4 regions of the Klebsiella sp. GFKo11 genome follow, and region 1 is predicted to be linked to each of the others. Evidence: predicted binding sites of a transcription regulator. Region 1 holds the regulator's gene; each other region holds the start of a gene.
The links. The regulator CRP, encoded in region 1, controls carbon source genes, mostly activating them, when cyclic AMP is high. The targets are predictions, from matches to a motif close to ATGTGANNNNNNTCACAT.

Region 2: the regulator CRP is predicted to act here: its motif matches at 1,750-1,767, upstream of uxuA (mannonate dehydratase).
Region 3: the regulator CRP is predicted to act here: its motif matches at 1,777-1,794, upstream of AC07P6_RS08880 (YfcZ/YiiS family protein).
Region 4: the regulator CRP is predicted to act here: its motif matches at 1,691-1,708, upstream of AC07P6_RS00260 (PTS mannitol transporter subunit IICBA).

What each region holds. Positions count from the first base shown of each region.
Region 1 covers NZ_CM151369.1:523,730-526,907, forward strand. The annotation lists gene AC07P6_RS02375 (YccS/YhfK family putative transporter) at 1-1,419, opposite strand, end outside; gene crp (cAMP-activated global transcriptional regulator CRP) at 1,471-2,103, opposite strand; gene AC07P6_RS02385 (OsmC family protein) at 2,408-2,812, shown strand; gene AC07P6_RS02390 (phosphoribulokinase) at 2,868-3,178, opposite strand, start outside.
Region 2 covers NZ_CM151369.1:642,465-645,642, reverse strand. The annotation lists gene arcB (aerobic respiration two-component sensor histidine kinase ArcB) at 1-454, opposite strand, end outside; gene uxuA (mannonate dehydratase) at 604-1,668, opposite strand; gene mnmL (tRNA modification radical SAM protein MnmL/YtqA) at 1,812-2,747, opposite strand.
Region 3 covers NZ_CM151369.1:1,816,100-1,819,277, reverse strand. The annotation lists gene fadI (acetyl-CoA C-acyltransferase FadI) at 1-1,228, opposite strand, end outside; gene AC07P6_RS08880 (YfcZ/YiiS family protein) at 1,388-1,672, opposite strand; gene fadL (long-chain fatty acid transporter FadL) at 2,044-3,178, shown strand, end outside.
Region 4 covers NZ_CM151369.1:54,118-57,295, reverse strand. The annotation lists gene AC07P6_RS00270 (HlyD family secretion protein) at 1-942, opposite strand, end outside; gene AC07P6_RS00265 (DUF3302 domain-containing protein) at 946-1,317, opposite strand; gene AC07P6_RS00260 (PTS mannitol transporter subunit IICBA) at 1,852-3,178, shown strand, end outside.

The DNA.
Region 1 (3,178 bases):
TTGCAGGGTATAAACCGCCGTGACGGTAAAACCAACCATTGCCCAGCCGTAGTTCTTACGAATAATCAGGTAGCTTAGCAGCGTGATGAAGAGCATGGCGGTCAGCGTATAGCCTTCAGGCACGTGGAAGTGTAGCGTCAGTCCGGCGATCACCAGTCCGGCAATCGTTCCAGCCGCCCGGTGAACAATGCGCACCCGCGTCGCGCCGTAGCCGTTTTGCGTCACGAACAGCACAGTCATCAGGATCCAGTAGGGTTTCGGCAGATGCAGTGCGCTGCCCATCAGGCTGGCGGCGCTCAGCATTACGCTGATGCGCGCGGCGTTGCGTAACGCCGGAGATTTAAACGACAGGTAGCTTTTTAGCGCTGGCAGCAGGGGTAAACGTCGAGTTTTATCCGCCATCAAGTTGCGCGTGTACAGAGGACGCTGGGTACGCAAAACCCGGGCGATACGGCTGAAGTGCCAGGCGCAGAACTGGCCGACCGGGTTATCCGGATGTTGCCAGGCAATTTTTTCCAGCGCGCCGATCTGTTTATCCATCTGAAAGCGCTGTGGGTAACGATGGTAGAGAAGATCGTCCGCCAACTCACGCAGGCGGGCGGCAACGGTTTGCGCATTCCAGCGAATCACTGCTTCTGCGTGACTGCGTTCCACCAGTTTCTGCACTTCTTCCGGCTGATGCAGGCTAACGGAGATATGTTCCTGTAAATCCAACCCCACCTGAAAAGCGCGCAACAGACGTTTGTGGTCGTTGCGTTGATTGGCCGCCAGCATATGCATCTGCTGGTAACACTGGGTAATCAGATCAACCACTTTCTGCTGGCGGTTAAGTAGCGGCGGCAGCGAGGTGGCCGGGTCCGTATGCTGGGTCAGCAGGCTGTATTTGGCCTCGCAATAGTTAGCCAGTTCGCGGTAGAGCAGGCTCAGTGACTCGCGCAGCGGTTGTTCGCGCCATAGCCAAAACCAGAACCAGTTAAAGACGCCATACCATAAGGTGCCGAGCGCGTAGATTAGCAGTGGCTCCCACACCGGCATGTTACCCGCAAGGCTGAGGGTAAAAATGGCGGCAATAAGTGAAGCAGGCAGTAGTCGCGCGTGCAGTGAACTGATTTCGGCAGTCACCCCAAGGATTAGCGCCAGACCAGTGAGAATCAGTGGTAGAGGGATCTCGCGTTGCAGCAGGAGCTGGACAATCAGGCTACAGCCAGCAAACAGGCAGCCGCCAATAATCAGGCGTTTAAAGAAGCGCTTATGTGGTGTGTCCAGACCGGCAATGTTGCAACAGGCTGGTACCAGGGAAAACAGTAAGCCCTGCTGTAAATGTCCGAGAAGAAGTCCGATTGCGACCGGCAGACACAACACCAGCGTTTGCCGCAGTGCGTAGTTGACTTCCGGGTGGTAAATCAGCCTGCGCCACATGAGGGGGAAACAAAAACGGCGTATTGCATAGCAATACGCCGTTTTGCCGACTTAACGGGTACCGTAGACGACGATAGTTTTACCGTGCGCGGAGATCAGGTTTTGATCTTCCAGCATTTTCAGGATACGGCCAACGGTTTCGCGGGAGCATCCAACGATCTGACCGATTTCCTGACGGGTAATTTTAATTTGCATACCGTCCGGGTGGGTCATCGCATCAGGCTGTTTTGCCAGGTTCAGCAACGTCTGGGCGATACGACCCGTCACGTCGAGGAAGGCGAGGTTACCGACTTTCTCTGACGTAACCTGCAGGCGACGTGCCATTTGCGAAGAGAGACGCATCAGGATGTCCGGGTTAACCTGGATCAACTGACGGAATTTTTTGTAGGAGATTTCGGCCACTTCACATGCGGTTTTCGCACGTACCCATGCACTACGTTCCTGACCTTCTTCAAACAGGCCTAATTCACCGATGAAATCGCCCTGGTTGAGGTAAGAGAGGATCATCTCTTTACCTTCTTCATCCTTGATGAGTACAGCCACGGAGCCTTTAACGATGTAGTACAACGTTTCTGCTTTCTCACCCTGGTGGATCAGCGTGCTCTTTGAGGGGTACTTATGAATGTGGCAATGAGACAAGAACCATTCAAGGGTAGGGTCTGTTTGCGGTTTGCCAAGCACCATGCGCGGTTATCCTCTGTTATAAGCTATCTCCAGATGCCGACACTACACGGCATCCGGGCATGCAATCGTATTAAATCCCTATACCTGGGAATCTGGCTGAAAATTTCCTGCAGCCTGTAATGTGAACTCCTCAGCATACATGCAGTGCATCAATGTATTACTGTAGCATCCCGATTGTTTTAGCATAGCTTTCGCCGCGTGTCTCCTGGTGTCTCGCTTCAGCATGACCTAGGTCGCCTTCCGTTGCGAGAATTGTTATGTGCGCGTAATCTGTCAGGAAAATTACAGCCCTGGAGTTAAATTTATGCAAGCGCGAGTGAAATGGGTTGAAGGGTTAACCTTCATTGGTGAGTCGGCTTCTGGTCACCAGATTCTGATGGACGGTAATTCCGGGGATAAAGCGCCTAGCCCGATGGAAATGGTGTTGATGGCGGCGGGCGGATGTAGCGCAATTGACGTGGTTTCTATCCTGCAGAAGGGACGCCATAACGTCACTAACTGCGAAGTTAAGCTGACTTCTGAGCGTCGCGAGGAAGCACCGCGTCTGTTTACCCATATCAATCTGCATTTTATCGTGACCGGTAAAGAGCTGAAAGATGCTGCCGTTTCTCGCGCAGTTGACCTATCGGCGGAAAAATATTGCTCGGTGGCGCTGATGCTGGAGAAAGCGGTAAACATAACTCACTCTTATGAAGTGATCGAGGGATAAGCCGAACGGCGCGAACTCGTCGCCCCGGCATGCGCTGCGCTACCGGGGTTTTTTGTTAATTGATTTTCCTGCCTTCCATTAGCCGCTCGACCAATGGCGCCATGATGAGCTCCATGGCCAGCCCCATTTTCCCTCCCGGCACCACTAGCGTGTTCATATGCGAGATAAACGAGCCCTGAAGCATCGCCAGTAGCCAGGGGAAATCGATATTCTGTAAGTTGCGGAAATGGATAACGACAAAGCTTTCATCAAGCGATGGGATTGCTTTGGCTGCAAATGGATTGGACGTATCCACCGTAGGTACGCGCTGGAAGTTGAGGTGAGTGCGTGAAAACTGCGGGGTGATGAAGTTGATGTAATCTTCCA
Region 2 (3,178 bases), 120 kb from region 1:
GCTCAAGCTGAATTTGCGCCTCTTCACGTTCCTTCATCTCAATTTTCAGTTGCTCAAGCGTCGTTTCACGTTCTGCTTCAGCTTTTTCACGTTCGCCGATTTCCTGATTAAGCTGGGCGATGTTGTCCTTAAGCTGCACATTCAACTTGAGATCGCGCTCGCGCATCTCCTCCAGCTTCTCCACTAGCCGCGAGAGACGCTGCCGGGACTCTTCCAGTTGCTCAACAACGACCGAGAGGAAATAGACCGCCCACGGGGTAATCAGCAGGCCAAAGAAGATGGAGCGGATAACATCAATACTTTCTACCTGGCCGTGCAGCACCATGGTCACGGCCATTTGCACCACAATCGCCAGTACCACCAGCGCAAGGGCCAGCAGCATGGAAAAGCGCACCAGACCCAACTTCATCATCAGGTCAACATAATACTGCGCCAGCATACGGATTTGCTTCATAGGAGATTCCTTCGCGACAACTTCGCACAATAATACTCAATTCTGAGCAAGACGCTGTAAGTTGTGCAAAAAATGCGGGAAGGATTGTGTTACGCGGCTGACCCTGGATTACAGTCAGCCGGAATATAGATTGGAAACAGGACTGGTCGTTAGCGCTTACTGAGTGCTTCCCATAGCCCTTTGAGGTAGGTTACTCCCAGCGCGCGATCGTACAACCCGTAGCCTGGACGCCCTGTTTCTCCCCAAATAAAGCGCCCATGATCCGGACGGATATAGCCGCTAAAACCATTGTCATAGAGCGCCTGCATCACTTTGTACATATCTAAAGAGCCAAATTCTGATGGGTGAGCGCACTCATAAAAGTCTTTGTCTTTGATGAGGTTTATATTACGCACATGGGCAAAATGGATTCGCTTACGGCGGGTAAACTCGGCCAGAATCGAGTAGACATCATTAGCCGGGTCTTCCGCGATAGAGCCGGTACAGAGCGTGATGCCATTCGCCTCTGAATCCACCGCCCGACAAATCCAGTCCAGATCGTCACGATTTTTCACCACTCGCGGTAGACCAAAAATTGAGTACGGCGGATCGTCCGGATGAATAGCCATTTTCACCCCCACCTCTTCACAAATAGGGATCACTGCATTCAGGAAATAGACCAGGTTTTCGCGCAGTACTGTGTCATCAACATCTTTATATTGAGCAAACAGGTCCTGAACTTTTGCCAGCCGCTCTGGTTCCCAGCCCGGCAGCGCAAAACCATTCGAATTTTCCAGAACCTCTTTCACCACCTCTTCAAGACTCTTATCAATGTCTTTCTTCTCAAAAGCCATCGTCAGGGAGCCATCCGGCAGAACATAGTTCATGTCCGTCTTCATCCAGTCAAAAACCGGCATGAAGTTGTAGCAAATGACCTTAACGCCAAACTGAGCAAGATTGCGGATAGTTTGCTGATAATTGGCGATATAACGATCGCGGGAAGGTAAACCGATCTTAATATCATCATGAATGTTGACGCTTTCAATGACTTCCATTGTAAGCCCAGCGGCATGGGCTTGCTTCACCAGATCCTCAATTTTATCAACTGGCCAGACCTCACCAACGGCGACATCATAAAGTGCGCCTACAACACCTTCTACACCCGGAACCTGGCGAATATATTCCAGAGAGACCTTATCTTCATCTGGACCAAACCAACGCATTGTCATCTGCATACGAAACCACCTGAGTCAATGTTATCAATAAGCAATAGCCTACTACCATACCAGTTTTCATAACCAGAGATATATTGACGATAGTGACAAAGATCACATTACTTTTTGCAGGCTGTCGTGAAAGAGACTCGTGACGTTTTTCATTATTTCGTGGTTACCGGAGATACCCAGCCAGGACCGATGGCTGAGCCCTGGACACCGTGCTGATTAAGGTATTTATCCAGCTCAACCATCCCGGTCCAGCGGTTCTCACACCACAGCGGTGCCAGCAGCGTCGGACGACGGGCACTGGCAGAAATACGGTGATAAATAATCTCAGGTGGGGTATGGCGAATCATCTCTCCTGCAGTGACCGTATAGTCGTCCAGTTCAATACCGTTCAACCTTCCGGCTTCCCACGCTTTTGCCATGATGCTGCCCTTCACAATATGAAGTGGATGCAACTTAATACCATCAACGCCGGTTTCAACCACCCGATCCAGGGTTTGCAGGCAATGATGCTGCCCCTCTCCCGGTAGCCCGACAATCAGATGTGAACATACTTTCAGACCACGTTCACGCGCCAGTCGGGTCGTGTGCTGATAGCAGGCAAAATCGTGACCGCGATTTATCCGATGCAGCGTTTTATCATGTGCGGTTTGCAGCCCAAGCTCCAGCCATACTTCATAACCCAACTCCCGATATTCGCTAAGTAAATCCAATACTGCTTCAGGCACACAGTCCGGGCGAGTGCCGACGCACAGCCCAACCATATTGGCCTGGCTCACCGCTTGCTGATACATGGAGCGCAGTACCTGAACTTCAGCAAAAGTGCTGGTGTAGGCCTGAAAATAAGCCAGATAGCGCTGAGCGCGATTAACCCGCTGCGCCTGATACGCCAGCTGTTCGGCAATCGAAATATACTGCTGTTGTTCATCAGCGAAAGATGCCACATTACAAAATGTGCAGCCGCCACGACCAATCGTGCCATCGCGATTTGGACAGCTAAATCCACCATGCAGCGTCAGTTTATGAACCTTTTCGCCATAACGACGCGCAAGATCCCCACCAAACATATTGACTAATTTTTGTAACTGCATAATCTGATAGACCGGCCTTAAGAAAAGGGCCAAGCCTGCCATTTTTAGCTACCGACGGCGATGACCTGGATCAATCGTCAACGCGGCCGCTTACCTCATTGCATAAACACTCAAGATAACCGCAATTTAATTCACATTCATAGTGATGAGTTTTCCTTATACATAGACTCTGGTTTTGCCATTATCTTTGTCAGGACATAAAACAGTATTACTTTCCGCAATTCACATAAAAAGCAGTCAAATAGTCTGAGATAAAAAAACTATTCAGCACAGACCGATAATCTTGTGCCATCGATATAGTGAGACAGATCACACTCAATTATGCCGTCGGTTACGTTTCAGCAGCATTCGAAATGTCATTATTCTCTTAAAAATCATAAAATTAAGTGTTGCATAGCACATTTTTGTATAAATAAGATTGCCATTTGACG
Region 3 (3,178 bases), 1.3 Mb from region 1:
GCAGTTCGTGTAACGTTTGGGTGATCATTCTCGCGCCCGTGGCGGCAAAAGGATGACCATAGGCTATGGATCCGCCGAGCACATTGAACTTGCTCTCATCAACCTCTCCTGTTGCCTGTGAACGCCCAAGCACTTCACGAGCAAAGCGGTCACTCGCCAGACATTGCAAATTGGCCAGCGTCTGCGCGGCAAAGGCTTCGTGCATGTCAATCAGGGTTAAATCAGCCAGCGTAAGTCCTGCCCTTTCCAGCGCCAGCGGCGTCGACCATGCCGGTCCCAGCAGCATATCCTGCTGGACAGCAATGGCGCTGAAAGCGTAGCTGCGTAGATAGCCCAGCGGGACAAGCCCCAGCTCTTTAGCCCGGGATTCTGTCATCATAATCACCGCAGCCGCGCCATCGGTTAACGGCGTGCTGTTAGCGGCGGTCACGGTCCCGTGTTTACGATCAAAGGCTGGGCGTAACTTTTGGTAATCAGCAAGCGTTGAATTTTTACGAATATTATTATCCTGAACCAGCGGTTCACGGAAAGGCGGGGTATATGCCGTCATTACTTCTGCTGATAGTTTGCCCTCTTCCCAGGCCTTCGCAGCAAGCTGGTGCGAGCGAAGCGCTAGCTGATCCTGCTGTTCACGGGTAATACCCCAGGTTTTCGCCATCTGTTCAGCGGTGTCCCCCATCCGCAGGCCGGTGGAATATTCGGCGACCGCTGGCGGCACAGGAAGAAGATCGCGAAAGCGTAGGCGGGAAAAGAGCTTGAGGCGCTGACTCAGGGTACGTGCTTTATTCACGTCAACCAGGACGCGGGCGAATTTTTTGCTAACACCGATGGGTAACACGGACGAGGAGTCAGCCCCACCCGCGATGCCCGCCCGGATAGTCCCTGCCATCAGGCTTTCTGCGACGTTGGCCACCGCCTGAAAACTGGTCGCACAGGCGCGACTGACGCTATATGCATCGGTATGTACGCTCATGCCGGTTCCCAGAACAATTTCCCGAGCGATATTTGGCGCTTCCGGCATCTGCACAACCTGGCCAAATACCAGCTGCTCGATTATTTCCACAGGGATATCGCTGCGGGCCAGCATTTCGCCAACCACCAGCTTACCGAGATCAACGGCAGGAATGCCGTGAAACGCCGTCGCCTGTCGGGCAAACGGAGTACGTAAACCGCTGATGATAGCAATGCGATCGCCCTGGCGGGTGACTAGCGGTAATGCCTGACTCATAACACTCCCCTGTTAACCGGTAAAACAAAGTGGTCTGACCTGATAACAGTTTTAACCAATATTTTACATTAAGCCAATCGGGGAACAGAAAAAGTGGGAGCCAAAACACATTGGATAGAAAAGATAACGCCCCTGCGGAAAGGGGCGTTTGGGGAAAGACTAACGCAAGCCGAGCTGGAAAATCAGGGTTTCAGCTTCACAGCAGAATATGAAGTCGATATCCAGCTGTACGCCACCATCAACATCAGTAAAGGTCGGGTTGATTTTGCACGGCTCGGATTCAACGTTACGCGCTCTTTCGCTCAATGCGGCGAGCGTTTGCTCTGCTTCGGCACGGTTAGCGAACACGCGGCTGTAAGAGGCGGTGCAATCGGAGTTGTCCATTATGGTGCCAACATCCATACAGCAGCAAACCGGGGTTTCATCAGCACTGCATTTACTCATCGTAGATTTCCTCTGTATATGCACTCAAGGTGCCAGATAAATAATCTGTTTATTTTACGCCCGGCGAATAACTGCCTCCAGCCGTTAATTGTGGCAAATGAGATAAGTGAGCGAAATCACACTTAAAAATGATCCAAAACAAAAATCCCCCATTTCGAACATGAGGTACAACAGCAAATTTGCCAGCTGGATCGCGTTTTTCGTATCACAATTGAAAAAACTTATAAACAAACTTGCAACATATCATCTGGTCAGACCTATACTCAGCGCACTGGTCTGATTTCTCTGTCGTAAAGCAGACCCTACACTTCGCGCTTCTGTTACGGCATGTAACATTGTTTAAATAAAAATAACTCAATGAGGTTATGGGCATGAGCCAGAAAACCCGCTTTACCCAATCTGCCCTTGCAGTGGCTGTAGCAATTGTTTCAACACAGGCCTGGTCAGCAGGCTTTCAGCTAAATGAATTCTCTTCATCCGGCCTTGGTCGCGCCTATTCCGGTGAAGGTGCTATTGCTGATGACGCGGGAAACGCCAGCCGTAACCCGGCGTTAATTATGATGTTTGATCGCCCAACCTTCTCTGGTGGCGCTATTTTTGTCGATCCTGATGTCAACGTGAGCGGTAGTTCAGTTATCGGTAACGATGCCAGCCAGGACAATATTGCACCAACCGCATGGGTGCCCAACCTGCACTTTGTCGCGCCGATTAATGAGCAGTTTGGTTGGGGTGCCTCCCTCACTTCTAACTATGGTTTAGCCACAGAGTTCAACAATGATTTTGCCGCAGGCTCAATGGGCGGTACTACTGACCTTGAAACCTTAAACCTCAATTTGAGCGGTGCATATCGTCTTAACGATCACTGGAGTTTTGGCCTGGGCTTCGACGCCGTATATGCCCGAGCCAAGCTGGAGCGCTATGCAGGTGATTTACCGGAAATTATTGGTGCGCAGCTGCCCGGCATGGTGCAGGAAGGCAAACTCTCCCCGGCGCAGGCAGCCGCGATTGGTCAGCAGGCTGGCGGTATCAGTCGTGATACTCAAATCGCTCGCCTGAAGGGGGATGAATGGGGCTTCGGCTGGAATGCCGGTATTTTATATGAAGTCGATAAAAACAACCGCTACGGCTTTACCTATCGCTCTGAAATCAAAATTGATTTTGACGGCGATTATAAGAGCAGCTTGCCGTCATCACTTAATCCTATCAATTCAGCACTGGGTCTCGGACTGCCGTACGGCACCGGTGGTTCCACTATTGGCGGCTCTTTGACATTGAACCTGCCAGAAATGTGGGAAATCTCAGGCTATAACCGCGTGGCGCCAAAATGGGCCGTTCACTACAGCCTGGCTTATACAAGTTGGAGCCAGTTCCAGGAGTTGAAAGCAACCAAAACTAGCGGTGGCGAAACGCTGTTCTATAAAGATGAAGGTTTTAAGGATTCCTATCGTATCGCTCTGGGCACCACCTATTACTATGACGATAACTGGACTTTCCGTACCGGTATCG
Region 4 (3,178 bases), 470 kb from region 1:
CGCTTGCAGCGTGCCCTGTGCCTGATACGTTCCCCCCGGCACCACCGGCAAAATACTGACCAGCTTGCCGTGGAAGACCTGTCCCGGCAGCGCGTTGAACACCGCTTCAGCATCGTCGCCCGCCTCAAGTCTGAGCAACGAATTTTGCCGGAACTGCGCCACAATCAGCCGTTTTTGCTGTGGGATAAACACCATCACCGGGCGCAGCGGCAGCGAGGCCGCATAGGTTCCAGGGCGAATCAAAACCTGGGTGATATAGCCGTCGCTAGGCGCACGCACGGTGGTCTGGTCGAGGTTATATTTCGCCTCCGCCAGCTGCGCGCGCAGGCTCACCACCTGCGACTGCTCGCCGTTAACCATGCTGTCGAGCTGACTCTGGATTTGCGCCTGCTCCGCGACCGATCCTTTCACCATCGCATCCTGGGCCAGGTAGTTTTGCCGGGCGTTATCGATATCACTTTCCGAAAACGGGTTTACCCGCGCCTGGCTGCCCTTCAGATAACGCTGATAGTCTTTATAGAGCCGATCGCGCTCCGCCGAGACGCGCGTGGTGTTTGCCTGGGCCTCAGAAAGCTGGGCTTTCAGCGTGTTGATGCCGTGAAGTGCGGTGACGAGGTCGGCCTGGAGCCTGTCGACCCGCGCCTGATAGCGTACCGGGTCGATGGTAAATAGCACTTCACCCTTTTTAACCCGTTGATTTGCTTTATCCGTGACGCTGCTAACCACCCCGGTCACCTGCGGGGTAATCGGAATAGAAATAACCGCTTTTTGCGCGGTAAAGGTGTAAGGATGGTTGTAGTTCATTAATAAAATAAGCGCGCTAACAATAAATACCCCGCCCAGCGCCGCAGTGGGAACCGTCCATTTATTTACCGGGATCTTGAATATTTTAAATATCGACCAGGCAATCGCCACGTAGGTTAAAATAATCAGCAGATCCATGAGTTATTTCTCCACCGAAGGGGGTTGGGCTGACGGTTGAAGACCGGTTATTCGCTGTTCGAGTGCGCTGACGCGCTGGCGAAGTTCGCTAATTTCACCCTCTTCTTCTGTCGCTTCAGGCGGCACGCCATCCCGCCGGTGCTGCATCCCCCAACCGCGTTCCGGTTGATAAAGCGTGGCCCAGATCCATAAGAACGGCCAAATGACGTGCAAAGTAAACAGACTCACCCAGCCCGCAACGTGAATCGCATCCGAGTGCGGGTGGTTGCGTTTCTTCGCAATCAAATAAGGGATGTCATGGAGAATGATGATTCCATAAAAAATCACCAGAAAAACGAAGATCAGAACGCCGAGCGCAAAATAATTGAGAAACATACTTTCCTCGGATTTACGCTAATTATTAATAGGATTTGTTTTGTGGCAGATAAAAAACGGCCGACAGATTGAGCATAATTCACCGATTTCATTTTCGCCATTGGCGACTAAAATGTTCTTTAGCGGATCGAGTTACTCAGTTACACGCTCTCGCGCTGAATGCGGCATAACCTGCCGGAGATCACACCAGGAGAAATCCAGATCAAAATATTTTGTGATTAACATCACAAATAAATAACAAACACTCAAAGATAATATGCGATGCACATCACACAAAACCCCTTAATTGCCTCGAAAATGCCCAGTTGTTGTTTTTTTACACATACATTTTGTGACAACGATCACTACATACACCTACCAGTCACCTATATTCATGTGATCTGTATCACACAAAAGTCCAGCGACTGGACAGCTTAACGATTCAGTGCCAGATTTCGCACTATCAAACAGGGTCCGGCTACCTCTGCCGCCACATTAACAACGAGCCTCGGGCTTTCAGCCTGCCGATAGCAAAAACAGAAGAAGGGGTGTTTTATGTCATCCGATATCAAGATCAAAGTGCAAAGCTTTGGTCGTTTCCTCAGCAACATGGTGATGCCAAATATCGGCGCGTTTATCGCGTGGGGTATTATCACCGCATTATTCATTCCGACAGGATGGTTACCGAACGAAACGCTGGCGAAGCTGGTTGGTCCGATGATCACCTATCTGCTGCCGCTGCTGATCGGTTATACCGGCGGTAAGCTGATTGGCGGCGAGCGCGGCGGCGTGGTCGGCGCAATTACCACCATGGGCGTGATCGTCGGTGCAGATATGCCGATGTTCCTCGGTGCAATGATTGCCGGTCCGCTAGGCGGCTGGGCGATTAAACGTTTTGACGTCTGGGTTGATGGCAAAATCAAATCCGGCTTCGAAATGCTGGTGAACAACTTCTCTGCCGGCATCATCGGGATGATCCTCGCCATCCTGGCGTTCCTCGGCATTGGTCCTGCAGTTGAAGTCCTGTCCAAAATTCTGGCGGCGGGCGTTAACTTCATGGTTGTCCACGACATGCTGCCGCTGGCGTCCATCTTTGTTGAACCAGCGAAAATCCTGTTCCTCAACAACGCCATCAACCACGGTATCTTCTCGCCGCTGGGTATTCAGCAGTCGCATGACCTTGGCAAATCGATCTTCTTCCTGATTGAAGCTAACCCGGGTCCGGGTATGGGCGTTCTGCTGGCATACATGTTCTTTGGTCGCGGTAGCGCTAAACAGTCTGCGGGCGGTGCGGCAATCATCCACTTCCTCGGCGGTATTCACGAAATCTACTTCCCGTACGTGCTGATGAACCCGCGCCTGATTCTGGCCGTTATCCTCGGCGGTATGACCGGCGTATTCACCCTAACTATCCTTAACGGCGGTCTGGTTTCTCCGGCCTCTCCGGGTTCTATCCTGGCCGTGCTGGCGATGACGCCAAAAGGTGCCTACTTCGCTAACATCGCCGCGATTGTGGCTGCGATGGCCGTTTCCTTCGTAGTTTCAGCCGTTCTGCTGAAAACCAGCAAGGTTAAAGAAGAAGACGATATCGATGCAGCGACCCGTCGCATGCAGGATATGAAAGCGCAGTCCAAAGGCGCAGCCACTCCGCTGGCCGCCGGCGATGTCGCTAACGACCTGAGCCACGTGCGTAAAATCATCGTGGCTTGCGACGCCGGTATGGGTTCCAGTGCTATGGGTGCAGGCGTGCTGCGTAAGAAAGTACAGGATGCCGGTCTGAGCAACATCTCCGTCACTAACTGTGCGATTAACAACCTGCCGCCGGATGTTGACCTGGTCATCACCCACCGCGACCTGACCGAGCGTGCGATGCGTCAGGTAC